Regions from separate parts of the Halobacillus seohaensis genome, predicted to be linked through region 3. Evidence: riboswitches for the same ligand, from Rfam matches in the RefSeq annotation. Region 3 holds a riboswitch; each other region holds the start of a gene.
The links. A riboswitch is a leader RNA that binds a small molecule or an ion and turns the genes downstream of it on or off. The one in region 3 is predicted to bind S-adenosylmethionine.

Region 1: linked by a shared signal. The riboswitch ahead of ACFQIC_RS07505 (bifunctional homocysteine S-methyltransferase/methylenetetrahydrofolate reductase) and the one ahead of ACFQIC_RS19835 (methionine ABC transporter ATP-binding protein) in region 3 are both predicted to bind S-adenosylmethionine.
Region 2: linked by a shared signal. The riboswitch ahead of ACFQIC_RS11945 (phosphoadenylyl-sulfate reductase) and the one ahead of ACFQIC_RS19835 (methionine ABC transporter ATP-binding protein) in region 3 are both predicted to bind S-adenosylmethionine.
Region 4: linked by a shared signal. The riboswitch ahead of ACFQIC_RS15245 (5-methyltetrahydropteroyltriglutamate--homocysteine S-methyltransferase) and the one ahead of ACFQIC_RS19835 (methionine ABC transporter ATP-binding protein) in region 3 are both predicted to bind S-adenosylmethionine.

The regions. Positions count from the first base shown of each region.
Region 1 is NZ_JBHSZV010000017.1:4,126-12,294, reverse strand. It holds gene ACFQIC_RS07525 (CBASS cGAMP-activated phospholipase) at 1-456, opposite strand, end outside; gene ACFQIC_RS07520 (universal stress protein) at 631-1,065, shown strand; gene ACFQIC_RS07515 (aspartate aminotransferase family protein) at 2,149-3,468, opposite strand; gene ACFQIC_RS07510 (YjiH family protein) at 3,514-4,890, opposite strand; SAM riboswitch class I at 5,622-5,730, shown strand; gene ACFQIC_RS07505 (bifunctional homocysteine S-methyltransferase/methylenetetrahydrofolate reductase) at 5,851-7,707, shown strand; gene metH (methionine synthase) at 7,688-8,169, shown strand, end outside.
Region 2 is NZ_JBHSZV010000029.1:61,415-69,583, reverse strand. It holds gene ACFQIC_RS11970 (metal-dependent hydrolase family protein) at 1-336, opposite strand, end outside; gene ACFQIC_RS11965 (hypothetical protein) at 358-1,530, opposite strand; gene ACFQIC_RS11960 (helix-turn-helix domain-containing protein) at 1,644-3,428, opposite strand; gene ACFQIC_RS11955 (NAD(P)-binding protein) at 3,652-4,260, shown strand; gene ACFQIC_RS11950 (inorganic phosphate transporter) at 4,257-5,339, opposite strand; gene ACFQIC_RS11945 (phosphoadenylyl-sulfate reductase) at 5,336-6,070, opposite strand; SAM riboswitch class I at 6,207-6,314, opposite strand; gene ACFQIC_RS11940 (hypothetical protein) at 6,567-6,776, opposite strand; gene cobA (uroporphyrinogen-III C-methyltransferase) at 7,713-8,169, opposite strand, start outside.
Region 3 is NZ_JBHSZV010000062.1:97,568-105,736, forward strand. It holds gene sufC (Fe-S cluster assembly ATPase SufC) at 1-461, opposite strand, end outside; gene ACFQIC_RS19815 (hypothetical protein) at 711-881, opposite strand; gene ACFQIC_RS19820 (carboxymuconolactone decarboxylase family protein) at 1,079-1,438, opposite strand; gene ACFQIC_RS19825 (MetQ/NlpA family ABC transporter substrate-binding protein) at 1,513-2,361, opposite strand; gene ACFQIC_RS19830 (methionine ABC transporter permease) at 2,384-3,052, opposite strand; gene ACFQIC_RS19835 (methionine ABC transporter ATP-binding protein) at 3,045-4,070, opposite strand; SAM riboswitch class I at 4,139-4,250, opposite strand; SAM riboswitch class I at 4,398-4,501, opposite strand; gene ACFQIC_RS19840 (TlpA family protein disulfide reductase) at 4,550-4,996, shown strand; gene ACFQIC_RS19845 (hypothetical protein) at 4,989-5,306, opposite strand; gene ACFQIC_RS19850 (thioredoxin family protein) at 5,410-5,721, opposite strand; gene ACFQIC_RS19855 (topoisomerase) at 5,739-6,083, opposite strand; gene gcvH (glycine cleavage system protein GcvH) at 6,212-6,595, opposite strand; gene ACFQIC_RS19865 (arsenate reductase family protein) at 6,676-7,035, opposite strand; gene ACFQIC_RS19870 (acyl-CoA dehydrogenase family protein) at 7,174-8,169, opposite strand, start outside.
Region 4 is NZ_JBHSZV010000040.1:10,248-18,416, forward strand. It holds gene yfkAB (radical SAM/CxCxxxxC motif protein YfkAB) at 1-768, shown strand, start outside; gene ACFQIC_RS15245 (5-methyltetrahydropteroyltriglutamate--homocysteine S-methyltransferase) at 817-1,920, opposite strand; SAM riboswitch class I at 2,042-2,150, opposite strand; gene ACFQIC_RS15250 (DUF4183 domain-containing protein) at 2,448-2,726, shown strand; gene ACFQIC_RS15255 (DUF4183 domain-containing protein) at 2,838-3,890, shown strand; gene hutH (histidine ammonia-lyase) at 4,249-5,766, opposite strand; gene hutP (hut operon transcriptional regulator HutP) at 5,867-6,313, opposite strand; gene ACFQIC_RS15270 (agmatinase family protein) at 6,493-7,479, opposite strand; gene hutI (imidazolonepropionase) at 7,476-8,169, opposite strand, start outside.

The DNA.
Region 1 (8,169 bases), on a different contig from region 3:
AGGAGCTGAGCATGAAGAAAGAACTGCATCCCATAACTTAATGGAGCGATCATCATTTTGCGACTCTATTAGATGAGAGCGATGAATGAAAGGTCGCCCATGAGTAATATCAACTGCTGGGATAATGAGCGGTTTTTCCACATCAGCGAGCGTTAGTTCACCGAATACTTTTTTCAATAGCTCCCGAAGTTCAAGGTCATTGTAAATGCTCTTCATAATTCCGACCTTTGACTGACGTTTGAAAATTTTCTTTCCAGAAGTTTTGTAATAATGAAGGATATCTTCCATTTTATAATTTGATGCGATTGATGTAGCAATAATCGATCCAGTGCTTGTTCCAGCTACTAAATCAAAAGATTCTCCCACCGGTCGACCTAATTCCTTCTCTAGGGCATGCAGAATAACAATTGGTATCATTCCGCGAATGCCCCCTCCATCAATACATAACATTTTCATGTGTTTCACCTAAAATCGTTGTTTTCCTTACAGTCTTTCCATCTTTGCTTCTCATAATTCAAAAGGAATGCATCTATCATGAATTTTCTGAATTAAAAGAAATACATTCCATAGTATGGTAAAATTGAAGTAGGAAACCTTAGTATTATAACTGTATTGAGGAAGGTGGTTATAATGAAGGAAAAAATTCTCGTAGCTTATGATGGCTCACAGCTAAGTAAAAAAGCAATCCAGGAAGCACTCACCAAAGAATCAGCGAACAGCGAAGCAGAAGTTCACATTGTCTCTGTTATTGAACAGACAGGTCCTGTAACCAATGCAAAAATGTCAGAAAATATTGGTACAGAACTAGCAGAAACATTAAAGGAAGACTTGGAACTGATTAAAGAAGAATTTAAAACCGTCCACCACCCGATCGTTACAGAAGCGATAGTTGGCAGCGGTGACGGCAATTCAGGATCTATGATCTGTAAGTATGCGGACAACAATGATATTGACCTTATTATTATCGGTAACCGAGGACTAGGCAATGTGAAAAAGTTCTTACTTGGTAGTGTGAGTAAAACTGTGGTTCAGCATGCAAAATGTCCTGTATTAGTCATTAAATAACAAAAAGCCTATTCATTTTGTAACGTTTTCAGATATCGAGGAGAAAGTAATTAATCGTATACGAATCAGAGGCACAAATTGAACGTCGATTTGTGCCTCTGATTTTTTAATGGTTTATCTTTGTTTATAGTGTTTTAACATCACCACGCTTCGAGATAATGGGGGTTCGTTACCGTATAAGAGATAGGGGTGGCTTTTCCGTCATCGGTATGAGGAGATACGGAACATCAACGAATCTTAGAAGGTGGCACGCAACCAGTGATTATTACAGCATGTTTATCTTCTATTTTCATTATGTAGGAAAGCCCACTATGCGGGTCCGTTCGTGAAAAATAAAGCAGGGAGACACCTGTGGGAAAAGCGGACTAGACGAAACCCCGGAGGCTCGGCATCTGCTCGTGGAAAGCGATTCGTTTAAGGCCTGATAATTTAAGAAAATAAGAACCAAATCAATCAAATATAGCAAAAAACAAGGGATCAAACCTAGATATAGTAGATGGTACCCTTGTTTATTTCTTTGTAAAGCCTTTTTCATTGGACTCAGTCGTTTCCCATCCCCCATTCGCATTCTTAAAGATAAGGTATGATGGGAGATTCTATACTCTACACTGCCTAAGTGATTATGGACATCATCTCGCTTGGCGTTAATGGGGAGGGAATTGATGACACTCCCTTCGGAAAAACGATGAGGCTGCTGAAAAAGTATTTAAACTTAACACGGGTAGAGAATCACAGTAAACATGTTGATGTTAATGAAGAAATCACTCACGTATATAATTGTTGGTTGAGCTAATTCTCTTATTAAATTCACTTTTTCAGTGGCCTCCAGTCGTTTCCTCCCCTCCCCATCAACCATTACCCCTAATTAAACAATCGAGGGCTTTAGTTGAATAGAAAATAAATTATTATGTAAAAAAACGTTCAGAACTCATCTGAACGTTTTTGTTTGCTACTTATGCTATTAAAATCTCGTTAAAATCAATGCTAATTAGAATATTAATTACTTTGATATTAGCATTCTTCTCTCCCTAAACTCCACCGTTACCTATTTTGGAATATCTCCAAACCAAGGTAGACTTTTTTCTATTCGTTGACTGCTCCAATTTCTTCCTCATAAGAAGTTAACGCTTCATCAAACATACGTAGCCCTTCATCTATCTGTTCCTTAGTCACGGTTAATGGTGGAATCATCCGTATGATTTCTGTCTGATTCCCACCGAAGTAAAAGAGTACACCATTTTCCAGTGCCGTATCCAATACTTTAAAAAGCCCTTCACTATTTGGTAAACCTGTCTTAGGATCAATAATTTCAATTCCTATCATTAATCCAACAGAACGGACACGACCAATAACCGGGTGTTTGTCCTTTAAGTCTTTAAGTTTTTCAGTAGCATAAGCCCCTACTTCTCTTGTGTTCGCCAATAAGTTTTCTTCTTCCATAACATCAAGTACAGCGTTAGCTGCAGAACACGCAATTGGATTTCCTCCAAACGTAGTAGCGTGACTCCCAAGTGGCCATTGTTTCATTAGCTCATTTGAAGCGACAGTTGCACTTAACGGCATTCCGTTGGCAATTCCCTTGGCAATTGCCATTATATCTGGAGTAACACCAAACGTTTGAGAAGCAAACCATTCACCTGTACGTCCAAATCCTGTCTGAACCTCGTCAAAAATCAGCAGGATATTGTATTGATCACATAACTCTCTTACTTTTTGCAACCAGGCTTTTGGAGGAACAATGTACCCTCCCTCTCCTAGAACAGGTTCCACAAGTACAGCTGCCACTTCATCAGGTGTAACTTGATGAGCAAATAATCGCTCGAAGTCTTTTTCTAACTGCTCAACAACATATTGCTCTGGCTCAACACCTTGCGGACTTTCATCAACTTGAGCGTAAGGAACTTGATAAGACCCTGTCGGATGTAAAAACTTGCGATATTTACTTTTCGAACTAGTGACACTAAGAGCTCCCATAGAACGTCCATGAAATCCTCCAATGAATGAAACAATATAAGGACGTTCTGTTACGTGTTTCGCTAGTTTAATGGCACCTTCAATTGCTTCCGATCCACTATTTCCAAAAAAGAAACAGTCGAGTTCTCCCGGCATAATGTCAGCTAAGCGATCAGCCAATTTTAAAATCGATTCATATATGATTACACCAGAGGGGCCATGTCCTAATTCATCCGCTCCCTCCTTTATTGCCTCGACAACTTTTGGATGACGGTGACCGACATTTGTTGTTGCAATTCCTGAAGTGAAATCTAAATACTTTTTACCGTCCACACCATAGTAATAACAGCCTTCCTCTTTAACAACAGGCAAATTCGGGTGATCTTTCGCCATACTCGGTGCCAGTCGGTTCGACATATTATCTACTAGGTGACTCCAATCTTTTCCCACAAAAACAACCTCCTACAACATTCTCCTTCTATATTATCATGCACTTTAAAAGAATAATACATGAGCCATTAATGCAGCGATCGGTAACGTAATAATTGTTCTTTGCAAAAAGATAATAAACAATTCTAGTATATTTAAAGGAATTTTTGATTTGATCAATAGAATTCCGATTTCAGACATATAAACAAGTTGAGTTAAAGACATAACACCAATAACGAAACGGGTAAGTTCCGATTCAATCCCTGCACCAACAACAGCTGGTAGGAACATATCCGCAAACCCAACGATCATGGCAGGAGCTGCCTCCGCTGCTTCAGGAATTTGCAACAAATTCAATAACGGAATAATAGGATACGAAATAAATGTGAAAATTGGTGTGAATTCAGCGATGATCAAGGCAATAGTTCCTAATGCCATTACAAGCGGAATGAGTCCAAGCCAAATATCTGCAACGTTAAAAATTCCACGGGTAATGACATCCTTTGCACTTTTCACTTGATCTGCTTTTCTAACCGCTTGATCAACGCCCCAACGGAAAGTGGATATACCAACAGGAACTTCTTCATCAATTTGCTTTCCAATTGGCTCATAATACGTATTCTTTTTTAAAGAAAGTGGTGGAATTCTCGGACATACTACAGCAGCAACGACACCACATACGACTACTGTAAAATAAAACTGCACAAACATGTGGTCAATACCTATGAATCTGGCAATTACCAGGCTGAAGGCAATGGAAGCAATGGAAAAGTTCGTTGCCACTACAGCCGCTTCTCGTTTTGAGTAATAGCCGCCTTCATATTGTTGTGTTGTTAACAAAACACCAACTGTTCCACTACCCATCCAAGAAGCCATTGCATCTACAGAAGAACGACCAGGCAACTTGAATAATGGATGCATAATCTTACGAACGACCGTACCGATGAAATCCATTAAACCAAACTCAAGCAATAACGGCATAAATAAGCTAGCAAATAGAAACCAAACCATTAAGACAGGAATTAGATCAAATAGTACCACCTGGCCTGTCAATTCAGACGAAATAATTTCTGGTCCTGCTCCTATAAGGGTGAGTGTAGCAAAGACCGCACCTATCAATCTAAGAATAAACCAGATTAACCCGATATCAAACAAGCTTGATAAAAATTTATGATTGCGAATTGCAGGGTTATTAACTGACTTTATAGCAACAGTTCCGATAGTCGAAATCCATAGTACAATTGTCATAAATAACGGAATATAATTGGAAATCGCCGCCTGTAGACCATCAGCTAGCACGCCTAATCCAATCGTTACTGTTCCATCCACGGAAATTGGTACAAGGAAAAGCAGTACCCCTATTAACGATGGCAGTAGAAACTTCATTAACTGTTTTGATGTATACTCTCCTGCTACTTGTTGTTCTTGTTTCTCTAGTTCCATAATGTCTCCCCCTGATGAATTTTAATTATATATATATTAGTCCATGCTGCTTAAATCAAGTTTCTGACTTTTAATAATACATTTCAATGAATAAAAATTCAATAGAGTTTTATATATTTCATGAAATAGTTAATAGATTTTCTAACAACCTTTCTATATCATAGCAAAAATCCGCTTACATATCTTAAAATTGGGAAAATTCTATATATAATAGCTGGAAAAGGATCAAAAATAGGCTTTATTTCTTAACAGATATCCCATACTTTAATAAGGATGTTAGTACGGAACGATTACGATAGCGATAGATACACGTTATTACATAATACTAGTCGATTGTTGATAAACTTTCGCCTTAAACTAAGGTAAATATTAATATTAGCTTATAACATACGCCTATTGAAAAGCCTGATACATACACAGTGAATATCGCCATTACAAATCCACCCTTACCATCTCTTTGAGCAACCTTAGATAAGTTAATTGAAAAACGGGTATGATGACCTATTCAGATGAAGCGTCTATTAAGGATGGGTGTCAACGAGCCTATGTGATAATATTTTCAGGCCATAAACGGCAGCTAGAACAGGAGATTTAACACAGCCATGATTAAAGTTACATAATTTAGAATATTCCATTGATTACTTGTGTAATTTAGTGTAGTGTAAGTCGCAACATCAATTAGAGTTTTTTTCTATACGTTAATACACACCTCAAAAAACTGCATATTATTTTTCTTATCAAGAGAGGTCTAGGGACTGGCCCGTTGAAACCTCAGCAACCATTGGTTTAACCAAAATGGTGCTAACTCCAGCAAGTTTTTATTAACTTGAATGATAAGAAGAAGAATTTAGTAAAAATAAAGTCTTCTTCTTAGAAGGCTTTTTTTTGTTTTTATTGAGATTGTTGAGAGTGAATTGGTTAGAAAATTCAGAGCTATAAAATGAAGACAGGAGGAAAATCATGAACTTAAAAGAAGCCCTACAAGAAAAGACATTAGTAGGAGACGGAGCTATGGGAACATTGCTCTATTCTTATGGAATCGATCAATGTTTTGAAGAGTTGAACTTATCCCATGCCAAAGAAATTCTAAATGTTCATAAAGCTTACGTAAACTCTGGGGCTGATGTCATTCAAACAAATACGTACGGAGCCAATTATATAAAATTAGAGCGTTATGGATTAGAAGAAAAAGTAAAAGAAATGAATTCAGCTGCAGTCAAACTTGCTAAACAAGCTGCTGAGGGCAAAAGCTTTGTAGTGGGAACAGTTGGTGGCATACGAGGAATCAAGAAAAACGCAATATCTCTTGATGAAATCAAACGAAGCTTCCGCGAACAACTTTACTGTTTACTATTTGAAGAAGTGGACGGCATTTTATTGGAAACTTTTTACGACTTAGAAGAACTCACAACCGTCCTGCAAATTGCTAAACAAGAAACAAATCTTCCCTTGATCGCCCAAGTGTCAATACACGAACCAGGTGTACTTCAGGATGGCACAACGCTCACTGAAGCTTTAACTCTTTTAGAAGATAAGGGGGCCGATGTAGTAGGTGTCAATTGTCGACTAGGTCCCCATCACATGATCGAGTCGCTGGAAGATATACCACTCCCTGAGAAAGCTGTGTTATCCGCTTATCCGAATGCTAGTTTACCAACTTACCAGGATGGCAGACTTGTCTATAAAACTGACCCGGATTATTTTAAAACCAGCGCCCGTGCCCTCCATGAACAAGGAGCTCGATTAATCGGTGGCTGTTGCGGCACAACTCCCGAACATATTGAAGCAATTGCTGAAGGAGTTAAGGGGAAGAAACCCATTGAACACAAAAATCTCCCCTTTCCGAAAACATCTCCACAAACAAAACTAGAAGATAAAAATAACAGGCCACACCTTCATGACATCGCAGCAAGCAGACCATCAATCATCGTTGAACTTGACCCACCGAAACGTCTTAATACACAACGATACTTAGAAGGAGCTCAAGCACTTAATAATGCAGGAGTTGACTCAATTACACTCGCAGATAACTCGCTTGCTACTCCAAGAATCAGTAATACAGCGATGGCCTCCATTATTAAACAAAAATTTGATGTGAACCCCTTAGTCCATATTGCCTGTCGTGATCGAAACTTAATTGGGCTACAATCACATCTAATGGGCTTGCATACACTCGGGATTACGGAATTATTGGCAATCACAGGTGACCCGACTAAAATCGGTGATTTCCCTGGGGCCACATCTGTCTATGATTTAACTTCATTAGACTTGATCCACTATATAAAACAAATGAATAAGGGCGTTTCATATTCCGGTAAATCACTCGGCATGAATACCAACTTCTCCGTTGCAGGAGCCTTTAATCCAAATGTCCGTAACCTAAATCGTGCCGTAGGTCGACTTGAAAAAAAGATCACATATGGAGCGGACTATTTTATTAGTCAACCTGTATATAGCGAGGAAAAGCTGAAGGAAATATACGAAGCAACTAAGCATATTTCTGCCCCGATTTATATCGGTATCATGCCGCTAATCAGCGCACGTAACGCAGAGTTTTTACACAATGAAGTACCTGGAATGACGCTATCTACAGAAATTAGACAGCGAATGGAGCTTTTTAATAATGACCCTGACCGTGCTCAAGCTGAAGGCATTTCTATTGCTAAATCTTTAATTGATGTTGCAGTCGATTTATTTAACGGCATCTACTTAATCACACCATTCTTACGCTATGAAATAACCGAAGAACTAACTTACTATGTTAAACAGAAGCAAAACAGGGAAAGGACGGTTGCAAATGGTAGCCACATTATTTGAACAACACCTCTCAAAAAGAATTCTCGTATTGGATGGCGCGATGGGGACAATGCTGCAAAATGCAAACCTTGAACCAGAAGACTTTGGCGGGGAAGCTTATGACGGGTGTAATGAATACCTCAACTTTACTTCGCCCGGCGTTGTAGAAACCATTCACACTGAATACCTTGAAGCAGGTGCTGATATTATCACAACCAATACATTTGGAGCTACAGATTTGGTCCTCGATGACTACGATCTTGGCCACTTAGCTGAAGATATTAATACGAAGGCTTCCCAAATTGCAAAAAAAGCAGCTGAACGCTTTTCAAAAAATGAGCACCCTCGTTTCGTGGCAGGAGCTATGGGGCCTACAACGAAAACTTTATCGGTTACAGGTGGAACAACGTTCGAGCACTTAACCAATTCTTATGAAGAACAAGCAAGAGGATTGATCAAAGGTGGAGCGGATCTTCTTTTACT
Region 2 (8,169 bases), on a different contig from region 3:
ATCTGTAAAACCTGCATCTCTTACAGAGGTAATTCCTACGTCTAATGTTCTTTTTAGAAATTGAGTACTTTCAAAGAAACGATAAGAGAACGGGTTCGAAATAGTATCTTGAATATTTTTCAGTTCCATAGTCATGTGAACATGTGTATCAATGAGGCCAGGCAAAATATATTTCCCTTCAGCATCGATTACCCTCGTGTTTTCTGGGACATCTATATCTTTCACATGTCCAACTTTTACGATTTTGCTGCCTTCTACCAAAACCGTTGCATCCGGGATAGGAGATCCCCCTTGTCCATCGATCAACGTCCCATTTTCAATTAGAGTGTATCCCATTTGAATCTACTCCTTCTCATTTTAAATTGTACTGATTAACACACTTGCGATAACAATTGATCCAACTGTTACGGAAGTAAAACCTCCAATTAACATCGGAGCAACTAACTCATCCATTATTTGTTTTTCTTCCTCTTCTGTGCGACCCACACTACGACTAACTTCTTCAACTATTAAATAGTCACCAGGAAATCCATACATCGCAGTTAACACAACAGGAATTGCTTTTGTTGGCTTCCATTTGAAAATTTTCGCGCCTATGATTCCACCGAGGATTAATCCAATCGTTCCAATAACAATGATGCTAACGACTGGGATTAATGAAGAAACTACCTGATCAAAAGTGATACCCACCAAGGAGTTCACTACAACAATGATGAGTGCAACCATTGCTAAACCTGAACTGTTCGAACGATCTAGCGCTCGGTCAGGGTAGAAGCGAATAGCCGCACCAATCACACCAATAGCAAGTGACCAAAGGCTATAATTAATCCCTGTTATATTACCTAACCATGTAGCAAACGCACCGCCTATAAATAATAGGAAAAGTATGAAGAAATCGCTGCTCATAAACTTTTCAGGAAGTAAAAGTTTTTTCTGACTTTCTCCTCCTAGTAATCCACCACCCGTAGAATCCCGAGTTTCCTGTTCTCCATTCGACAAATCATCTCTAATGCTCATTGCGTATTTACTTAACAATATAGATGTAAGAGGCATGCCCACTAAGTTTTGAAGGGCAAATACGACGACAGGGATAGCTGCTAATGTCGTAAATCCCGCTGCTGTTAAACCCTCCGAAGTAACAATATAAGCAATAATCCCACCAGTTAATGGTCCTGCCCCAGCGACAGCCGTACTGTAACCGAAAATTAACGTAATGATTGAAAGAATCAACCCTACCGATAAGACCAAACCGATTAATGTAATGATAACTGCCTTGTATTGTTTTTTAATGACAGATAGCGGAATCATCGTTCCGAGATGGACAATTAATACAGGAACTAACACGCTCCCAGCTGCCACAAATGTTGAGGCTTCAATGAATGATTCAGGCATAATACCTGTTTGCAACAATGTGAAAGTAACAGCTATAACGACTAGCAATGTTGGAATTTTTGCTCTCGAAGAAAGCGAAAGCACTTCACCTAATGCAATAATAGTAATTAATATTAAGACGATATAAATAGGTTGCATTTTGCACATCCTTTTCTTATTGGTTAATATTCAAAATTATAAGACAATTCCAAAGAATAAAAAATGCATGTAACCGACAAATCTCTATGTAGAATTTTGTCGGTTACATACAACTAGTACTTTTTCATAGTAAGGTAATTTAAAATATGAAGAGCCAATTGTAACTCAAATGCCTTCTCTCCACTCAACCTATCAATATTTAATAAATCATTGATCGCTCTTAATCTATATTTAATCGTATTCACATGAACAAATAAATTCTTGGAACTCTCTGACATATTTTGATTTAATTCCAAGTATACCTCTAAAGTCCTTTTTAATTCTGTATCATGTTGTTTGTCATATGAGATAATTTCTCCAATTGTTTCATCAACATATTCTTGTAATTCCTTTCGATCCATTTTTAAAAAGAGACGATTGGGGCCTAATTGACGATAGGTGATTAGACTCTCTTCATTATAGGTGGATTGCAAATATTGAACCGACCTTTTCGCGTCTCTATAAGATATATGAACATCCTTCAACCGATTCACAACTTGGCCTAAGCCTACTAAATTAGATAACTGAAAATTAGATTTAGAAAGTTCGATTATCTTTTTATATAATTGTTTTAAATGAGCAAAAACTCGTTCTTCGCTTTGGCTAGCTCTCACCGTAAACATGAACGTCAATTCCATATTTTTATCATAAACAAGTGTTTTATACGGAAGCTTCGATAGTTCTCGATACAACACACGCATTAGTTGTGCTTTCTTCTCATTGATCTTTTGAAAAGAAAGTAATGGATTCTGAATGTACAATTGGACGATAACATAATGATGATAGTCATGTTCTGGAAAGTTAATCTTAGCCAAGTGATCTGAAGACAAATCATCGTATGGAGCTTGAATTAGTTGTTCCAAGATTGTTCCAGAGTAGCTAAAATCATCAGCTAATAATCGCTCTTGCCGATCAATTTCCATTGCAAAAATCGTCAAAGCTTGTTCGATAGCAAATCGATCTAATGGGTCTAATTCCAATTGATCTTCAACAACAATGGTAAGAAGCCCCATTGTAAACTTCTCTGTTTTAATCGGGAAAAAGTATACAAAATGTTCTTGATTAATCAATTCTAGATTATGATAGGAAACATTCTCCTCGTTGATTACTTGATAGAGCATGTCTATATACTTTTGGCCGAGCTCTGCGGAGAAATCCTTTGCTCCTTCATCGGATAAGGCTAACGGTTCCATAAACTCATTAAATACAATAATAGGCTTTTCGATTAACGCAGCTAAGGATTTGGTGATATCTTCAAGTCCCCCTTTTGAAAGAGAAACCCTGGAGAGCTCTTCATGGATCCTCTTCGTCCGTTCATTTTGAGAAAATAAAGTCGCATTCTCAATGGCAATGGTAGCCTGCGTCGCAAACGTTTCTAGTAACTCTAAGTCCTTTTCATCGAATTGTATGTTTTCCTCATAAATATCTACGGTCAACACACCAATAGACTCCCCATTAGACATTAAAGGTACACAAATCGCACTCATCGGATACTCCATACTACCTAGAGATTTCGCATAAATCTCTTTTGCTTCAGAAGTAAGATTAGACATTCCGCTGTAGGTATCTTTAGAGGAAGTAAAAACCCTCCCCCTCCTAGAAGAGAAGGTCTTGCCACTCATTCCTTGTCCTGGTTTCATTCGGACATCTTTTAAATATTTCATATCAAAACCAATGGCACTTTTCGCATAAAGTTCATCCGTTCTTTTATCATACAAAAATAAAACGCTGGCGTTCGACCCTGAGATCACCTTAAGCACTTCTTTAATTAATTGGTGTAAAACGTCTGATAAATCGCGTGTCGAATTTAATACTCGGACGGAGTGTATTAAACTCATTAAACGTTTCTCGGTTTCCATGAAGGAGCCCTCCTTTCTACTAACCTTTATAGTAATTATAAATGATAAACCATTTATATACTTCAATAAAGCATAAGTAGTGGCGGATCCCCTTGTTACATAGGGAATCCGCCACTACTTTTTTAAAAACTATTATTGTCGAAATTAAACCAAAGACAGAACCATCTTGACGTAGCCGATCGACTAATTCACAATAGTGTCATTCGAAGGGAGCGCAAAAATTATGACTTCCATACCTTTAATGATTGATTTAAAAAATAAAAAAACTGTAGTGATTGGTGGAGGAACACTCGCTGAACGAAGAATTCGCACTCTATTAGAGGGTGAGGCTTCCATTCATGTGATTAGCCCCGAGATTCGCTCAACGCTCTACTCTTTTTTTAAGCAAGGTCTGCTTCAATGGTCCGAGAAAAAATTCGTACCAGGCGACCTTAAAGACGCGGCGTTAATTATTGTCGCCACTAATGATTCAGAAATTAATCAATCTGTTGTTCAACACGCCCCAGCTCATGCATGGATTAATGCTGTAGAGCGCGCATCCGATGGAGATGTTCATTTTCCTTCCTACTTTAAACGAGGGAGGTTATCGATCAGTGTGTCAACAGGTGGAGCAAGTCCCACCCTTGCGTCAAAAATAAAAAAACAATTAGAAGAACAATATGATGATTCTTATGAAGCTTATTTGGATTTTCTATTCGAAGCCCGTACACTTTTAAAAGAGTCTTCTCTTTCTCACGAGAAAAAGAAGACTCTTTTAAAACAATTGGTTATAGAAGACTTTATGGATACAGAGAAACAAAAAGAGATGCTAGATTGGTTAAATAAATATTAAAACTCTTCCTCTAAAGAACGCTGAGTTTTTTGTCTTTTTTCGAAAGTTCCCTTGCCAAAATTAGTGAGTATGAGAGTAGCAAGGATTCCACTCGTTATAATGACGACAGTATAAAAGTTTGATTGAAGGAAAATCTCTGTAAGACAGAAAGCGATCACGAGTGAGATCATGGGTGATGATATCCATACTTTTGCAATCTGATGAATGACTTTGTTTTTCCAAATACCCTTCCAGTCTTTCGTTGCCCCTACTCCAACAATAGCTGAAGTCGTCACTTGAGTCATTGGAAGGGGGATTCCGAATATCGAGGCTCCTAAGACTAGAAGGCCAGATGTACCCGAGATGACGATACCATCAGAAAGTGACAAGTAAGAAATCTTCTTTCCATTCGTCTCAAGGACTTTACCACCTAAGAGCAGACTTCCGAGGGCAATGAAAATACCTCCAGTCAGCAGTCCAATATTTTTATTTAAAACATCAGCACCGACGAGTGGGCCAATGGCGTTTGCTACGTTATTCATACCTGCAGCAAATGCTTCTAACAAGCCTGTGATGATGAGTAGAATCGATAACAGTTTCGTTAGTTTATTCGATGGTAAAAAAGCGGGGAATTTATCCTTAAGACGTTTCAATAACATTCCAGATATAAACGTGATGAAAAAAGCTGCCACCGGAATTATCACCCAGAAGGCGATAATTTCTAATAAATTCCTTAAATAAAGCTGCTGCAAGGAAATACCTACACCAACGATCGCTCCTATCGTAACCTCACTTGTGGAAAGAGGGATGCCTATGATGTTTGTGAAACATAACGTAATAGCTGATACAAATAGAATGATGGCTGCAGCTTGAATGGTTAGTTTGTCTGAAGAAATTAACCCTTTCCCGATGGTATCAACAACTTCTCCTCCCCACAAAGCCCCAAGCAATCCTCCCACACCACTAAGTAGTAGAGCTATTCGTTTCTTTTTAATAACTCGAGCCCCATATACAATCCCCATAGTAGCAGCTGATCCACTAGCTCCCACATTAAAGGCAAAGAAATGAGCAGCTACTAAACATAAAATGATAAGTGTCATGAAAGGGAATCCTTAGTGGACGGACCGTGAAGCCCGCATTCTGTCTTCTCAAACCCTTGCCATCTACCCGAACGATCATTGGGGTTGTCAGATGGAGAAGTGCATGGCATGCATCCGATGCTTGCATAGCCCTGATCATGAAGATCATTATAGGGAAGGTTATTTTCTTTTATATGATTCCATACATCCTCCCACGTCCAATGGATTAATGGGCAAATTTTAATGGAACGAAAACGGTCATCTTTATTTATAAAGTCTGTTTTACTTCTACTCGGAGATTGTTCCCTTCTTAACCCGGATACCCAAGCGGTTGCTCCCTCTAGAGCATCTTCTAATGGTTTGATTTTTCTAATAAAGCAACACTGGTTCGGATTCGTATTCCATAGTTTTTCTCCATGCTTCTGTGCCTGTTCTTCTAAGGTTAGATCTGCCTTTTTCATCGTAATTTGCAGCTCAGGAAAACGACTTTTTATTTGATCAATAAGGTCATAAGTCTCTTGAAAATGAACATCGGTATCGAGAAACACGATGTGTGCATCTTTTTTTACTTGTGAGATCAAATCGAGAAGTACGATACCTTCTGCTCCAAAACTGCAAGCATACACGATGTCATCATAAGTCTGGTAACCCCACTCCAATACTTCTAGAGCCCCTTTTTTCTTTTCGTTTGCATAACCCCCATTAAAAGGGTCCTCGGAAAATGAATCGTATGTGATGACTTGATTACTCATATATATCCCCCTCTTATAGTCAAAAAAGAAGCACAATGCGATATAGCCGTTCTACCTCTAGTTATTTAAGTCAGTTTTAATTAAAAAATCCTCTTCCTATATAAATGATAAGAAGAGGATGAGAAATCGAATCCTCTTCTTATCTCTCAAGCAATAGTGCCTGCTGGAATTAGCACAGTACTTCAAAACAAAGTCTGATGCCGAAGCTTCCAAGGGCCAGTCCCTCCACCTCTCTAGATAAGAAAATTTTTATGTGATTAATTGGAAATATACATCATGGATTTGATGCTGTCAAAGCCGTTTTCAAGGTGTTTTTGATTAAAAACCGACCAAAACCCTTCTATCCCTAGTGTTTTAGTCGGTTTTAAAAATCAGAAAATTTTTTTGACTGCCGATTTTTGTTCCGTTTCTTAACACCATACAAGAGGACAAACAGCACCTAAAAGTTATCGGTGTACTGTTTGTCCTCTTGTATATAACGATACAGTTCTTCCGATCATTGCACAGTTTCATTGGAAACCAAAAAGCGTTCAGTTTTCACAGCCTCCTCCACTCGTTCCTTTAACAGGTGGACTAGATTAGGGTGACCTCTTAAATAATCACAAATGACAAACTCTTGATCATCACTTAGTTGAAGATCACCTACGAATTTTTCCATACCTTCCATTAAGATTCCTGTAAATAGTAGGTATGGTCCCCATTTCATAGTGAATTGCAGCCTCTAATAACAAAACATTTGTTAATCATTGTCCTGATTTATACGGTGGTTTCCGTTACCAAGGCTGGCGTTAGAAGGTCCGGGAAATCACTCGCTTTCCGTGGACATGAGGTGAGCTTCCTCAGGCTACGCCTTGCGGGATCTCACCGATCATGTTCATCCCACAGGAGTCTCATAATTTCCCGGACCTTCTTGCTTTCGTGAGGAGAACGGAAGCATCAGATGTGGTGATTCAAGTGAAAAGCATTCCTTACGAGTGAGAATTGCGCTGGAAGGTGCCTTCTTGCCTATCGCTTAAAGCTTCGGATTATTCAATAAAAGAATCGTGGTTCCGTTGCTTTTCATCGGAGCATGGGGGATGGGGTAGGCATACACAACAGGTAATCTCCTATCCTTCCTATAAACACGCTATCACACCCGATTTTTAACTTATCTAATGGCTCAATCTGTGATGGCCCTATCCCCTGATCTGTATCAGGCTTCAATTGGCGTTATATCAGATATCTCATGCTTTAACAGGGACGGTAGAACGGCACGATTTCGATAGAAACATAAGGCAAGGGGCGGTGGGGAAGGGGGAGACTCCTGTGGGATACGCGGGTTAGATGAGACCCCGGAAGGCGTTAGCCTGAGGAGGCTCAGCGCACGCCCACGGAAAGCGACTCCTTCCCCACCGCCCCTTTCTCCACACAATCATCTCGGAATCGAGTCTTCAACAATCCTGCTAAGTTAGCGCAACAAGCACAACTTCGTCAATGTGCATAACTATTAGTATGTATACCCTTTTCGTGAGCATCGGATATTGTTACAAATATAAGGGCAGCCTTAACTGGAAAAAAGTGTTGTATTTTAATAAGCAAAAACTGTGTCAACTCTTTCAAGCGGTCACACTTGCATATACAATTACTCCCCTTTACCAGGAATTCATGCTTCAATCGCAGTCTGTTCAGTCATCTCTTGATTCATCATTTTCAATTGGTGCAAACGATCACGGAATCGCACCACTTCCCCAACCACAATCATCGCAGGGTTACGTATCCCTGAATTTTCAACTACCTCAACAATGTTCGTCAGTGTACCAGTGACAACGCGTTGATGTTCCGTTGTTCCCTGTTGAATAATCGCTACTGGAGTGTCAGAGTTCTTCTTATTCTTTAGCAATTGTTCGCATATATATGGGAGGTTGCTGATCCCCATATATATAGCCAATGTATCAATGTTTTCTGAAAGACTCTTCCAATCAATTTCCTTATGGTTATCTTTACAACGGTGTCCTGCGATTACAGCAAAGGAGCTTCCCATTTCTCTATGAGTGACTGGAATATCAGCATAAGCTGGAGCAGCAATCCCAGAAGTAATTCCTGGGACCACTTCACATGAA
Region 3 (8,169 bases):
TTTTTCTCTCCACCAGAGAAGCCTTCGTTAAGATAACGCTGTGCCATGTTCTTATCCATGTTTAGCGTTTCCATGGTAGCATCCATTTCCTTAATGAACTTCATTAGAGAAATTTCATCGCCTTCTTCTCTATGTGCATTAATAGAAGAACGTAAGAAGTCAGAGTTTGTTACGCCACTGATCTCACTTGGGTATTGCATTGCTAAGAAAAGTCCAGCTTGAGCACGTTCGTCCACTTCCATATCAAGAACGTTCTCGCCATCAAGAATTATTTCACCTTGTGTTATTTCATATTTAGGATGTCCCATAACTGCAGAAGCTAGTGTTGATTTACCAGTTCCGTTAGGCCCCATAACCGCGTGGAATTCTCCACCGTTGATTGTTAGATTGACACCTTTTAAGATTTCTGAACCTTCAATTTCTACATGAAGATTTTTAATTTCAAGAGTTGATCCTGCCATAAATAATACCTCCAGTATCTAATTTATAAATTAATTGTTCTGGTTATTGTGGTTCAAAACCATTCTCAATTTATTCTCATTACAATCTTATATCATTTAGCATCTGATATCAACTCATTTCCATTAATTCGACAAGAGGAAGAGTTGATGCTAAAAGTATAACATTTCTAGTTTCTACCTTATTATAATAACAAAATCGTATACAAGAAAAAAATCAGGTTCCCTAAAAGGCTACCTGATTTTCTATAATCATTTATACAGTTGACGATCTACTTCTGCAACAAATTTCTGGCTCTGTTCGAATTCTTTCTGGCGTTTCTCCTCGACCTTCATCATTTGGTCGATATTTCCCGCATACTGTGCATAACTCAAATCATGCGTTTGGTGCATCGCCTTTTCCATTTCCGCAGTATAATTCAAACCCAGATTGTCACTAATAATAAATCAATCCCTTTCTCACTTTTTACATATATTAGTTTACCATAACCAAATCATCATTCTCAAAAACCATATAAAACTAAAATAAAGGGTTTGAAAACAAATATCCGAATGTAAGCGTTTGTAGCGGAATGACAAATCAAATTTATCTCTTTTGCTTCAATATTCTAATAATTATGTTAATCTTGTGTTAAATCATAATAGGATTCTTGAACTAGAGTAACCGCTTGGCTGAGAGCAGCTCCTCCACCAAATGCTGCGGACACACCACAAGCTTCCATTAATTCCTGCTCACTCGCACCTTGATCGACACAACCTTTAGTATGATAAACAATACAATATTCATCTTGAGCTACTATACTAATACTTAAAGCCATTAACTGTTTTTGTTTCTTTGAGAGTTCACCTTCTTGAAAACAGGCTTCCGAGAATTCACTAAACTTATGCGCTAATGTAGGCATTTTCTCTGTAAATACCCCTATTCCATGTTTGTATTCATGCAAATATGCTTCAGCAAGGTTAATATCCTGATTTTCCATTGTATGAAAACTCCTTTGAATTAAAAAATGCGTCATGGGTTAGTATTAACCTCATGACGCATTTCATTCAAACTTTATTCATTTACAGGAACTACCGCTCCCTCATATTCTTCTTCAATAAAGGATTGAATTTTCTCTGAACGTAGTACTTCTACAAGAGTATTTAGTGCTTCATTATCTTCATCTTCACTATTAGCTGCAATGACGTTTACATATGGTGATTCAGATCCCTCAATAATTAAAGCATCCTCACTTGGATTCAAGTCAGCTTCAATCGCATAGTTAGTATTAATAGCGACAAGAACATTGTCTTCACGCTTATAGTTTTCCGGAAGCATAGCTGCATCAATACCTGCTTCAAATTCTAAATTTTTTGGATTCTCAGTAATATCATCCACTGTAGCTTCAACTTTTTCTACATCTTCATCTAAAGTAATTAGACCCTCAGATTCAATTAGAGAAAGAATTCGGCCATGATCAGCAGTAGAATTACTCATAAGTACCGTCGTTCCATTTTCAATATCGTCTACACTCGCAATATCTTTTGAATAAATACCCATAGGCTCAATATGAATACCACCTAAGTTTACAAAATCAAAATCTTCGTTTTGAGCTTGTTGGTCTTTTAGATAAGGTATATGTTGAAAATAGTTGGCATCAAGCACACCCTCGTGTAAATCTTGGTTCGGCAAAATATAGTCCTGATATTGTTCGATATTTAAAGTGATTCCTTCTTCCTCAAGAAGTGGTTGAGCCTCCTGTAAAACTTCAGCGTGTGGTGTACTTGTCGCCCCAACAGTAATCTCTGATTGTTCTTGGTCCCCTTCACTATCACCAGAAGAACCTTCTTCTTCAGAAGATCCACAGGCTGCTAAAATTAAAACTAACGCTGTGAAAAATAAACTTGTCCATAATTTTCTCATTTTCATTTCCCCCTAAATATTTTTATCGTTTATCTAATTTACGTGAAGCAAAGTCTCCAATAAATTGAAAGATAAATACGATGATTACAATTAAAATTGTACAAAACGCAACAACATCAAAATCTCTTCGTTGGAAACCGTAGAAATAGGCAAAATCACCTAATCCCCCTGCTCCAATCACACCAGCTACTGCTGTATAACCAATTAATGCAATAGCTGTAACTGTTATTCCCGAAATCAAAGCAGGCATTGACTCTGGCAAAAGAACCTTAAAGATGATCGTCCGATATTTAGCACCCATCGACTTTGCAGCTTCAAGAACGCCCTTATCCACTTCTTTTAAGGCAATCTCTACTAATCGTGCGTAGAATGGAGCTCCACCAACAATTAAAGCAGGAAGCGCGGCCCCTGGCCCTCGGATTGTTCCCATTAAAAAGTCTGTAAAAGGAAATAATAGCAGAATTAAAATAATAAAAGGGATAGCCCGAAACACGTTTACAAGTGAAGCAGTCAACCAATTCAGGATCTTATTTTGCCACATTCCTCCAGGTCCAGATAAATATAAAACCAACCCTAACATTAGGCCTAGAACAAAAGTTCCGAATACTGACACCGCAGTCATATACAGAGTTTCATAAGTAGCTTCTACCATATCTTCCATTTTTACGTTAGGAAACAACTTCTCAAACATCAGGACTCACCTCCACTTCTACAGAGGTTGTCTTGATATAAGCAATAGAACGGTCAACTTCGTCCTGGTCTCCTACCAGCTGGACAAGCATGGTGCCATAAGCACCTTTTTGAGTCTGAGTGATTTTACCATGTAAAATATTAACATCTATAGTAAATTCACGAGATAACTCACTGATAAGTGCTTGATTCGTATTCTCTCCTACGAAATGAAGTTGAATAACCTCACCAGCCTTATAGTTTTGATTAATAAGGTGAAGGGAGTCTTCTCGGTCAGGATCACCCATTACTTGGTCGACAAATCGTTTAGTCACTTTCTCTTTAGGATGTAAAAAGACATCAAGTACGTCTCCTGCCTCAACGATTCTTCCACTCTCCATTACTGCTACGCGATGACAAATTTTGCGGATTACATGCATTTCATGAGTAATCAAGACAATTGTTAAACCTAATTTTTCATTGATATTTACTAACAAATCCAAAATAGAATCAGTCGTTTCTGGGTCTAGCGCAGACGTCGCTTCATCACATAACAATACTTTTGGATTATTTGCTAAGGCACGGGCGATACCTACACGTTGTTTTTGCCCTCCACTAAGTTGAGAGGGATAGGAGTTGCCACGTCCACTTAAGCCTACTAATTCAATAAGCTCATTTACTCGTTCAACTCTCTTACTTTTAGCTATGCCAGCAATTTCTAGCGGAAATGCAATATTATCAAATACCGTACGTGACCAAAGCAAGTTGAAGTGTTGGAAGATCATGCCAATCTCCTGTCTTGCAATCCTTAGCTTGTTTTTGCTTAGGCCTGTTAGATTTTGATCATTCATTTGAATGTTACCACTAGTGGGTTCCTCTAATCTGTTAAGCAAACGAATAAAAGTACTTTTTCCTGCACCACTATATCCGATCACTCCGAAGATTTCACCTTTATCTATTGAAAGATTTAACTTGTCAACAGCACGAACATCTTGGTCTTTCGTCTTAAAAACCTTAGACAAATCTTTGATCGAAATCATATCGTTCTCTCTCCTAACTAAAAGACGCTTTTCTGCATAAGAACAGAAAAGCGCTACACTTTCATGTTCTCTCATCTGTCAAAGTTTATACTTTGCAGGAATTGGCACCTTTTCAAGTGATATGCACTTGACGGTTGCCGGGCATCAACGGGCCAGTCCCTCCGCCTCTCAAGATAAGAGGATTAATTTTTCATTCATTTAACGCATTAAACAATTAAGCACAAAAAGGATTTTAGCACCCACTAAAAAAACTGTCAACTTAATTTTTCAAAAAATAACCATAAAAAAACTCTTCTCAAGAAAGAAGAGATATATTTCGGATTCCTCTTCTCATCGGTCAAAGCAACTGCTTTGCTGGAAGTAGCACCGTGTTATAATAACCGGTTGCTGGGCTTCAAAGGGCCAGTCCCCTCCGCCTCTCTGGATAAGTGAAGATGTCACTATTGAATTATTTTTTATGTTACCATTACAATGATAATATGTCAATTACAACTGAGGTGATTCATACTATGCAAAAAGCTCCTAATTTTGAACTTTTTCACATACAATCTGAAGAAAAATTCGAACTCAACAAAAACCTTGGGCAAGTTGTAGTATTAACTTTCTGGACTTCATGGTGTCCGGATTGTGGTACAGATCTTCCTAAGAAAGAGCAACTCTACCAAAACATCGACCCTAATAAAGTTGCAATGATAACGATTAATGTAAGTGGTCGGGAAAGACACGATGTTGCTGGTATAGAATTTGCGAATAAATTCCTTACTCAGCCCACCTTAGTAGATCAAGGAGTATCTACCTATCAACTCTACGAAGCACAGGGTGTACCGACAACTGTCATCATAAATCAAGAAGGTTATATTACTCATCAATTTGGAGATCAGTCTTCTTTTTATGATATAGTTCGAGCTTTAGGTACACTCATTTAGCTAATAAAAATAATGATTCAATATATAATGTATCTCGAAGTTTCCCTTTCAAAATCAGTGATGAAGAAGGGAGAGTCCTCAATTTCAACTCTCCTTCTAACAATCGCTCTAATATTTCAGAAGTTGTTTTTATATAAACCTGGCAATGGAAGTCAAATTCGTAATCTAATCGTATAGTATAGGAATCGATTGTTAATGGTATAATTTGCTCTTCATTCTGTATAAATAAAACAATAGGCCTTTCCTTCCATATAGAAAGTATATCCCTTCTCCTATTGACAACATCTATCCAGTTCCTTACCATTTCCATAAAAAAACCTCCTTTTTGCCTTATATAACATTTCGGCAAAAAGGAGATTCAACCTTCATAAATGTAGCATTAATTTAGCGTCATTTCCCGGGAAACAACGCTATTATTTTACATATTTTGTGACTTCCTCATACATGTAAGGTACAGATTTAAAAGCATAAATTTTATTAACTATTTTTCCATTCTCCGTAATTAAAAGACAAGGAACACTTTTCACTTCATAATCTTGCATTAATTCAGGGTGTAAAGAAGCATTCAATTCATAGAACAAGTGTCTTTGAAAAGTAGCTTCAATCGTATCTAACATCTTTCTCGCTAAATGACACGTTCCACAAAACGGTGTAAATATATACGTAAGGGTAATCCCTGCGTTATTAAGTTCAGACGAGACATCTTTCTCTTCTAACACACGCACGATCTGCCTCCTAGGTTCTAAATTAAATAAATAGGTTTCACTTCGAAATGATGACTTAATAAAGCTCTTGCTAATTCAGGTTCTGGTGTAGCAGCCACTTCCCGAAACGTTTTATCTATATAGATGTGTTCCGCATGAGGCAACTCAGCTGTTAACTGTTTTCGCAGCTTATTGCCTGAATCATCTTCATCAACTAAAATAAAGACAGGTCGATGATCTAGATTATAATCAAGAATAAGTTCTTCCATACGTTCAATACCTAACGTACCATGTGTACATATAATGTCCACAGGTTTCTTCAAAACTTTATTGATTTGCTTTTTATCAGTAATACCTTCCACAATTAATACTCGTTCTTCCATCATCACAGTCACCTACTATATAGAAACAGACCATGCTAAGAAGCACGGCCTGCACATAATTAATATACAGCTATGATCTTACAAGCCACGTACCTATTGTAAACATATGTATACATGACTCTTTTGACTTACTCTTCGTCTATCATTTCTTTATATTCTTCCGCAGACATAAGTTCGTCCATTTCAGAAGAATCATTAGGTTCGACAACAACCATCCAAGCTTTCTCATAAGGTGATTCATTAACAAATTCAGGGCTGTCTTCTAGCTCCTCATTAATTTCAACAACTTTTCCACTTATCGGAGCATACAATTCAGAAACAGTTTTTACAGATTCAACACTTCCAAAAGGCTCATCCGCTTCAATTTCTTCGCCTTCTTCAGGCAACTCTACGAACACAATATCACCTAATTCAGATTGCGCAAAATCTGTAATACCTACGCGAACTTTTTCGCCTTCTTTTTTAACCCATTCATGCTCTTCAGAATAAAGTAAGTCTTTTGGTAAACTCATGATAACCCCTCCAGATTAAAATTAATATAAACAACAATTATAAACATAAAAGCTTTCTGCTTTTATTTCCAATGTTCTGCTCAATCATTCCAGACTTCATCAAATTGTTCTTCTTTAAAACCTACAGTAACTTGAGTGCCATCTGTAACAATTGGACGCTTAATTAGCATACCATCTGAAGCAAGCCACTTCACCATTTCTTGCTCTGAGGCATCTTGTAACTTCTCTTTCATATTTAACTCTCTATATTTTTTCCCACTCGTGTTAAAAAATTTACGAGCTGGTAATTCACTAGTTTGAATAAGAGTTAAGAGTTCTGCTTCACTAGGAGTTTCTTCAACAATATGTACGATGTTGTAAGGTACACTTTTTTCATCTAACCATTTCTTCGCCTTTTTACATGTCCCACACTTAGGGTACCAATAGAAGGTTAATGACATACCTAACATTCCCCCTCATTCTATATTAATTCCTATTTTACCATATTATGATCAATATTATCATTCGATATTCGATAAGATTTTTTAGTTATGTTAAAAACCAGCTGCATCTATTAGATTACAGCTGGTTTTCAATAGTTATACTGTATATTTTTGAGTGGTGATCAATGTCTGAGCGATTTCACGTTTCTTTGCTATAACGTTAGTAGGAGTATGACGAGTCAGCTTACGCAATGCACCAAGCATCATGCGAAGTGTATCACCAGTCTCAGCAGCTATTAACGTCTCCTTTGCATGGCCTTCTATACGATTAAAAGCTTCTTGAACATAGACTTGAGTGTAAAGAAGTTTTTGTTTATGCTTCTCTTCTCCGTCTTTGATAATAGCTTTATCCGTTCTTAATATAGCAGATTCCATATTATAGATTTCTCCAGTGATATCAGCAATATTGACAAGTATTTCTTGTTCATTTTCTAATTTCTCACCAAACTTCTGAGCAGCTAATCCAGCAGCCAGTAATGCGATCTTTTTAGAGTTTTTCAAAATATACTTCTCTTGTTCAAGTACCTCATCCCCTGGCTCTTCAGGCATTAGAGTCATAATTTCCTCTTGAAGAGCCTGTGCCTTTTGTAAAAGTGGAAGTTCACCCTTCATTGCTTTCTTAAGCAAGGTACCTGGAACAATCATTCGATTAATTTCATTGGTTCCCTCAAAAATTCTGTTAATCCTTGAGTCACGATAGATTCTCTCTACTTCATACTCTTGCATAAATCCATATCCACCATGAATTTGTACTGCTTCATCTACAGCGAAATCTAAAAGTTCTGACCCAAAAACTTTATTTAAAGAACATTCAATAGCATATTCTGCGATTACTTTAGCAACAGCTTTACCATCTTTTAGCTCTTCTTCAGATAATTTGCCCATGCTTTGTTCAAACAAACCTACTGTGCGATAAACGGAACTTTCATTAGCATAAGTGTTCGTTGCCACTGTAGCTAATTTTTCTTGAATTAATGGAAAACTGGAAATAGGTGTTTTAAATTGTTTACGCTCATTGGCATATTTAACAGCTAATTCTATCGCACGCTTTGAACCACCAACACCACCAATTGCCAGCTTATAACGACCAAC
Region 4 (8,169 bases), on a different contig from region 3:
CCTTACTCCCGCTATGAGGCGATTATTCCTTACCTAGACGTCTTACATATTTCACACAATTGGGGCACTGTCGATGAATTTGCTGAAACAGGCTTCGCGTTAATGGATCGTAAGCTATCTTTTGAAAATAGGGCTAACTACTTTGATCGGATTGTGGAAAATAGTCAACGATTATCAAAAGAAGGTGTAATGGTTTCAGCTGAAACCATGCTCAATAAGCGTACCTTCCCTCATCTACTAGAAATTCACGATCACGTATTAGAGATGGGATGTGCCAGACATGAGATTCACCCTATGTATCCTGTAGATTTCGCGAGTAACCTAGAAACATTGAGTCTTGAAGAAATGCGTGAAGGAATTAATCAATTGGTAGATCACCGTGACCCAAACGTATGGATGTTATTTGGCACCTTACCGTTTTATCCATGTAACTCCGCGCAAGAGGATTTAAACATGCTGAAAAAGCTTGACCAAGCACCTAAAGTCACAGTACGAAATGATCCAGATGGACGTTCTCGCTTAAATGTCAATATCTTCTCAGGAGAGATCATCGTAACAGATTTTGGCGATGAACCTGGATTAGGAAACATACAAGACACCTCTTTACCAGATGCTTATGCACATTGGATGAACTCGAAAACAGCTGCAGCATTGAATTGTCATTGTCCCGCTGCTAAGTGCTTAGGACCTAATCTATTAGTGAAAAACACGTATTATAAAGATGTTGATTTTCAGAAGCAACAAGCAAAAATTAAATTGAACCGATAAATAAAAATGAGCCCTGATCCATTCGATCAGAGCTCATTTTTATTTTATTTAACCCCAAATTTCTTTTGCTACATTAACAACAAATTTCAACTTATCCCACTGTTGTTCTTCCGTCAGCTTATTACCATGGTGTGTGGAAGCAAACCCACATTGAGGACTTAAGCATAATTGGTCAAGTGGGACGTATTTTGATGCTTCCTTAATACGTGCCTTAATCGTTTCCTTGTCTTCTAATTCTCCAGTTTTAGAGGTGATAACACCCAGCACCACTTTAGCTCCGCCATTCGGAATATGTTCTAATGGTTTGAAACTTCCTGATCGCTCATCATCATACTCCAAAAAGAAACCATCCACTTTCTCTTTTGCTAATAACGTTGGTGCTATAAGTTCATAACTTCCTTCAAAGGCCCACGTGGATTGATAGTTACCACGACATAAGTGTGTAGTTACTACTAAATCTTCGGGTTTGTTTTCCAAAACACCGTTTATCACTCGTAATGATAAATCAATTAATACATCTCTTGAATAGTTTCCATCATTAAATGGAATTTGTGGCGAAGACAGCCCAGCAATATATACATCATCCAGCTGCAAATAACGTACGCCTGCATCATAAAATGATTGTATGGCATCTTGATACGCTTGAATAATATCATTCGCATATTCCTCAAGATCCGAGTAAACATTTTCGTTAAATATCCCGGCGTTAAAAAGCTGGTTGGGACTAGGTATGGTCTGTTTCGCAACAGCACGACCGTCTACAATTTTGTTCAAATCAATAAAATCCTTTATGAAAGGATGATCGGGGTTAAAGGATATTTTTCCTGTATTTCGAACATCATACTTTTCCGTCTCTATGCCTTCAAATTTATATCCTTGTTCAGGGACATACCCTTCAATTCCATTTAAGTGCTCCAAAAAGTCTAAGTGAAACCATGTTCGTCTGAATTCGCCATCAGTAACTACATCTAATCCAATTTCAATTTGCTTATCAACAATACGCTGTATTTCCTTTGTTTCCACCTCTCGTAATTCATCAGCCGAAATTTCTCCTTCTTTAAATTCTTTTCTGGCTTTGTGTAGATTGTCTGGTCGAAGTAGACTTCCAACGTGATCTGCTTTAAATGGTGCTTTGGTTAAGGTAATGGACATGTGAATTCCTTCTTTCCTTTTTATGTTTGGTTTTTTATTAAAAAAGACCTTAAATCAAGCAAAAAACCTCTTCTAAATTAAGAAGAGGTTTACGGAACATACCTATGTGTTCTGTTCTCTCTTCTTATCTCCCAAGCATTTAACATGCTTGCTGGAATTAGCACAACTCTTTTACAAAGTTTGTTGCCGAGGCTTCAAAGGGCCAGTCCCTCCACCTCTCTTGATAAGAAAAACAAGTTTTTAATTTTTAACTTTATATGAGCAAGGTTAAATTTTCAATAAATTAAGATTAATCTGATAAATTGTATAATAACAAATTTTGCATTGATATGTCAATTACCTATTGATTTTCTCTATAATATTAATCGAAGCTTATTAGTCTATCTCTTTAGTAAAAATAGAATGCTAAGGTACTAAATAATTAAGCAATGACTCTTCTTAAACTAAAATCGCGTCAATTTTTCTAAGTAAAATGCTTATACAATTTTCGAGTTTTCGCATCTATTATAAAAAGGAGGTGAGATTTAATGGCTATAATTAAACCCTTTCTCGATTCTGAGAGATTCGCTTCAACTATAGGAGATGGAACCATCGCTGTAGATGACCTTACTTTTGTTTTTGCTGATACTACTCCAGACACTGGATTAACAGCCTTCCCAACTTCTTATGTATCCTATAACCTTTATTTAAATGGGATCCCTCAACTAGATGGAGATTCGACTTTCGATGGTACGACTCTAACTATTCTTGATGGAGCCTCCCAAAATGCTGGTGTTCCGGTCATGATAGAATTTACTGTAAACTAAAAATGAATTCTAGTTAAAAAGGCAGCAGAGAATCTCCTACAATTAAAGTAGGAGGTTTTCACCATTCTTTTTTTCAATTAGTTAAAGAAAGGGAACGGGGGTGAGTAAAAAATGGTTTTAAAAGCAGAAACACTTGAATATATAACAATTTCTGACGGAGTTAAAAAGACTTATACAAATCAGGATGAATTAGAGGGATATGGTAGTGTAGGAATCTTAGATCCAGCTTGCGTTTCTTATATAAACCTCTATATAAATGGAATGTTACAACCTTCTACGGTTTATTATGTAGAAGAAGGAGCTCTCGTTTTATTGGTAGAAGATGCTCCCCAAAAAGGTGTACCTCTTATTCTTCAGTTCATTAAAATTTATAACCAAACAAAAACACCTACCATAAATTGTCCCAATGAAGTTGTCATAGAGGTAGAACCTTGGGAAACAGGCGCTTTTGTGAACTACCCAGATCCTACCGTTGCAGATAACTGTTCTGATGTTATTTTTTCCTGCACTCCGGCATCTGGGACATTTTTCAACTTAGGAACTACGAAAGTGACATGTACGGCTACAGATATTGACAAAAGTGTGAATACATGTTGCTTTAATGTTCGCGTAATTGTCCGAAGTCAGAGTACATTATTACTAGATATGCTCCTTTTTAAAGATATTCAAGTACAATCTGCAGAAACGTTAAAAATACAGGGTGATTTACAGGAACCAAGAAACTCGTTAAGAAATCGACAACAAAATAGAAATACCTTGAATTATCCTCATTGTATAAAGGCACATACCATCCATGATTGGGTAGTTTTTGATACCGACCATCAGCAAACGGTTTCAATTCCAGAAGAATGTAATATGAAAATCATTAATTGTCGTAATACAGGTGAAGATTTAAGCATTAGTTGTGAGGCGATACCAAATACTAGTAAATTCACTATATTAGATAACACAAAACCAATGCCTGGAATGCCTGAAACAAGCATTGTTTCGATTTGTTTCACTATACTTATACGCATTCAATATTACTGTAACGGTTCCCCACTCTGTAACTTTGACGTAACAGTAACAACTACCGATGAAGTTGTTCTTTGCTATCCTAAATATACTTCTGTCGTAGCTACTGTTAAAGATGTGAACTGTACGATTTCAGAAATAAGTCACTGAAAGTCTGGTAATTATACATGAACGGGGGAGTGACGTTTTTTTCCATTGTGATATATACCCTATCTCCATTAACTGTGTGAAACCCCTAACTTAATACTATTATATGTTTTATTATTGCTTACCTATCAGCAGTGGTTATATTAGATCACATAGGATTTGTTAAATGTTGTTGACTTTTTTAAATAATATGAGGAACCTTCTTATTATAAAAGTATCGCTATCAATAAATATATTTTCCGAGGCTCAACCTTTCGTCCGCGGGAAGCGAATCATTCCCCTGATCCCCTTTCTCTGTTTCTAAAACAACGCGATGACGCTGTTGATAACAGGCCAATTACATAAAAAGAGTACAAGGTATTTATCTTGATATCGTGTTTTGATCAACCCTCCAATCAAACTGGTCGCTAATTAACCACTCGGAAAGAGCCTCTATATCCTTTGAGAACACACGATCTTCTGTAATACTAGGTACCACTTCTCTTCCTTTTGAATAAAGTTTTTGAATCGATGAAGAGGCTAATACCTTTCCACGAAATTCGAGAGCCTGCATTGCACAGATCATCTCAATCGCCACAACCTTTTGTGCATTCCTAATGATCTGATAAGCATGACGGGCTCCAATAGTGCCCATACTCACGTGGTCTTCCTGATTGGCTGAAGAAGGAATTGAATCAACACTAGCAGGATGGGCGAGCGTTTTATTTTCTGAAACGAGGGATGCTGCTGCATATTGCATGATCATCGCACCTGATTGCAGTCCTGGATCAGGGCTTAAGAAAGCAGGAAGATCATTTAATTGTGGGTTCACAAGCCTTTCGACACGCCGCTCCGAGATGTTAGCCATCTCTGCCACAGCTATTTTAAAAAAGTCCATCGCTAGTGCTATCGGCTGACCGTGAAAGTTCCCTCCTGATACTACAATTTTTCCATTGTCAAAAATAAGCGGATTATCAGTTGCCGCATTCATTTCAATTTCAAGCTTTTCTTTTACATAAGCAAGACTTTGTCTAGATGCCCCATGAACTTGAGGAATACATCGAAGTGAATAGGCGTCCTGCACCCTTTTTTCCCCTTGATGAGTTAGAAGCTTGCTGTTACTCGTAATCGTACGAACCCTTTCAGCGACCTCCATCTGTTCAAAATAACCACGCGCCTCATGAATCGCAGGATGAAAAGCGTCAATAATACCTTCCAGAGCTTCTAATGTCATCGAGGCAATCCAGTCACTTTGATAAATAAGCCGCTCCGCTTCAATATAATTAATCACCCCCATTGCCGTCATCGCTTGCGTTCCATTTATGAGAGCGAGTCCCTCTTTCGCTTTGAGGGTGAGAGGACGATATCCAAGATCCTTATACACTTCTCCCGTTGCCCTGATTTCCCCCTGAAAATGAACTTCACCCTCCCCGATAAGGACTAAGGCAAGATGGGAAAGTGGGGCGAGGTCTCCAGAAGCTCCAAGTGATCCCTGACTAGGAACGACAGGTATTATATCCCCATTCGCTAAGTCGCGCAGACGCTCGACTACACACGGTCGAATACCAGAAAAACCTTTAATCAAAGCATTTAAACGCAACACCACCATCGCTTTACTAACCACTTCAGGAAAGTTTTCGCCTAATCCGCAAGCGTGCGAACGGATCAAATGCAGCTGCAGATCATCAACGTCTTGATTATAAATTCGCACATCACTAAACTTGCCAAAGCCCGTATTGATACCATATATCGTTTCTCCACTAGCGACAATTCTCTCTACAGCGAGTCTACTATTACGTACTTTTTCCATACTCACAGGGTCAATCGCAACAGTTTTCTTTTTATAAATAATGTCTTTCATTTGCTTTAAGGACAAATCCGAACCATTTAACTGAATCATATTACCTACTCCTTTCTATCACAGCCATTAAAAAGAGACGACAATGGCATAGGAAATACCATTGCCGCCTCCTCATATCTCATGACTATAGGCAGCTTATTCACCCTATATGATTAATGCCAAGTCCAAACGCTTCATGTTCAAGCCCTTTTACTGGCGCTCCGATAGTGCCATAAAAAGCTACAGCCAGCCATTCACCTTCATCAAATTCCTCATATGGTGATCCCCGCACAATAGCAAATCGTAATCCTACAGTTCGCATCATGTCCCCAGCAACTATTTGCCCGCGCATGACCCCTTCTAATGCCTCTAAAATAGCATGATAAAGTGCGTGCGTTTCACGATAAAGTTTGTCTGAGATCAGATGATTTCTCTTGGCCGATGTTTCTACAGCTGAAATAACTTTTTGCATGGACATCGAACCGGATTTCCCCTGGCAATACTCTACGTCCTTTAACTGTTCAGAGAATATCTCTAACTCTTCGTCTGTTAGCGTGGCTACAAGCATTGCTAATTTTCCAATCGCAATCTTCTGAGTCATTTCAATTCACCTAATCCCATCGATTTAACGATTATCTAATTTTTAAATATAACCGCTTTCTAACTCAGACGTTAATTAAATATGGAGAATTTCATTTATCGTGGCAGATTAATAACTTCTTAATGGGTAGAGGTGGTCTATTTATATAGTATTCATTTAGTTTTCAATAATTGCCTTACAAAGCCTTATCTTTTACAGTAGCCTATCAAAAAAGAAAGCATGACATGGACCGCACTTTTCACAGCCATTCCTCTGACATCCTTCCTAGGATCAAGACAAACGATATCCATCGCTTTCACCTTTGAACGGGCTCCGGCGATTTGTACGGCTTCAAATAGTTCATCTGTGAACATTCCTCCAGGTGTCGCAGCAGGGGCCGCTGGGTTATGAGAAATATCAAGCACATCCATGTCGACCGTTAAATAAATAGTATCAACCTCTTTATCTAGCTGATCTAAAGCTTGCGTAATGACTCGCCCCCCCCCCTCTTTCCGCGCTCGTTTCATCGTCGTATAATTCACGTTATGCTCATCTGCATAATCTTTTAGCTCTTTACTATTAAAAAATCCATGTAAACCGATATTGTGAACATTCTTCCCCTTAACTATTCCACTCTCAATCAAATGACGAATCGGCGTTCCATTTGCAGGACCTAACTCACTTAAACTCCTTAAATCAAAATGCGTATCAAGCTGTAACACACCGATTGTTTCTTCATGGTGGACTTGTTTCCAACCTTTAATCAGCATAGCAGTAATTGAATGATCACCGCCCATTGACACCGGAATCGTATGGGGATGATAAGTTCTCATCGCCACCATCGCTTCCTTGATGTTTTGATGTGTCTCATGAATATCTGTCGTGTGTTGCTTCACATCACCGATATCAATAGCTTTAAGTACAGCCAAATCAATATCCTCATCGATGTTATACGTAGTGAATGATTTCCAAGCTTGACGCATCGCTTCCGGATTTTCACTAGCCGCAGATGTGCTGATCGATGATTTAGAAAGGGGGACTCCAAGAATCGTCACATCATACTTATCCCAATTCGGCACACTATCACAAGCATTTTCAATCCATTGATGTACCTTAAGATCAAACGTTTCATCTGATTGTTTCGTCCAAATCATACTTGGGCGAACGAGCATGGGATAAGGGTAGTTCGTCATTTCAGCTGTCCTCCTACTACGAGCGGCTTACCTGCTTTTATAACCGTATCCACATGATTCATACCATATTGGTAGGAAAGAGTAAGGTAATTCGGCACATTAAAAATTGTCACATCGGCTTTTTTACCTACCTCTAAACTCCCTACATCGTTCGCACACCCAATCGCATGAGCTGCGTTAATCGTGGTTGCTGTTAGTACTTCTTCAGGCGTCATTCCCATTTTTAAGCATCCTAAGTTCATAATGAATGACAAAGAAATTGTCGGTGAAGAACCAGGGTTGGCATCTGTTGAAAGAGCAACAGCTACCCCGGCATCAATTATCTTTCTCGCCTGAGCGAATTCAGCCATAAGAAAAAAAGCAGTCCCCGGTAGGAGTACACCAACAACACCAGCCTCTGCCATATTTTTGATCCCTTGCTCAGAAGCTTTTAATAGATGGTCGGCAGATATAGCGCCAACAGAAGCTGCCAACTCCGCCCCGGTATATGGTTCAATTTCATCAGCGTGAATCTTTGGAATTAATCCGTATTCTTTTCCCGCTTCTAAAATTCGCCGAGACTGGTCAGGTGTAAACACTCCGCGCTCACAAAATACATCGTTAAAGGTAGCGAGGTTCTTTTTTGCTACTTCCGGGATCATTTCTTGAATGACACGATCGACAAAATTTTCTGGATTATCTTTTTCAGCT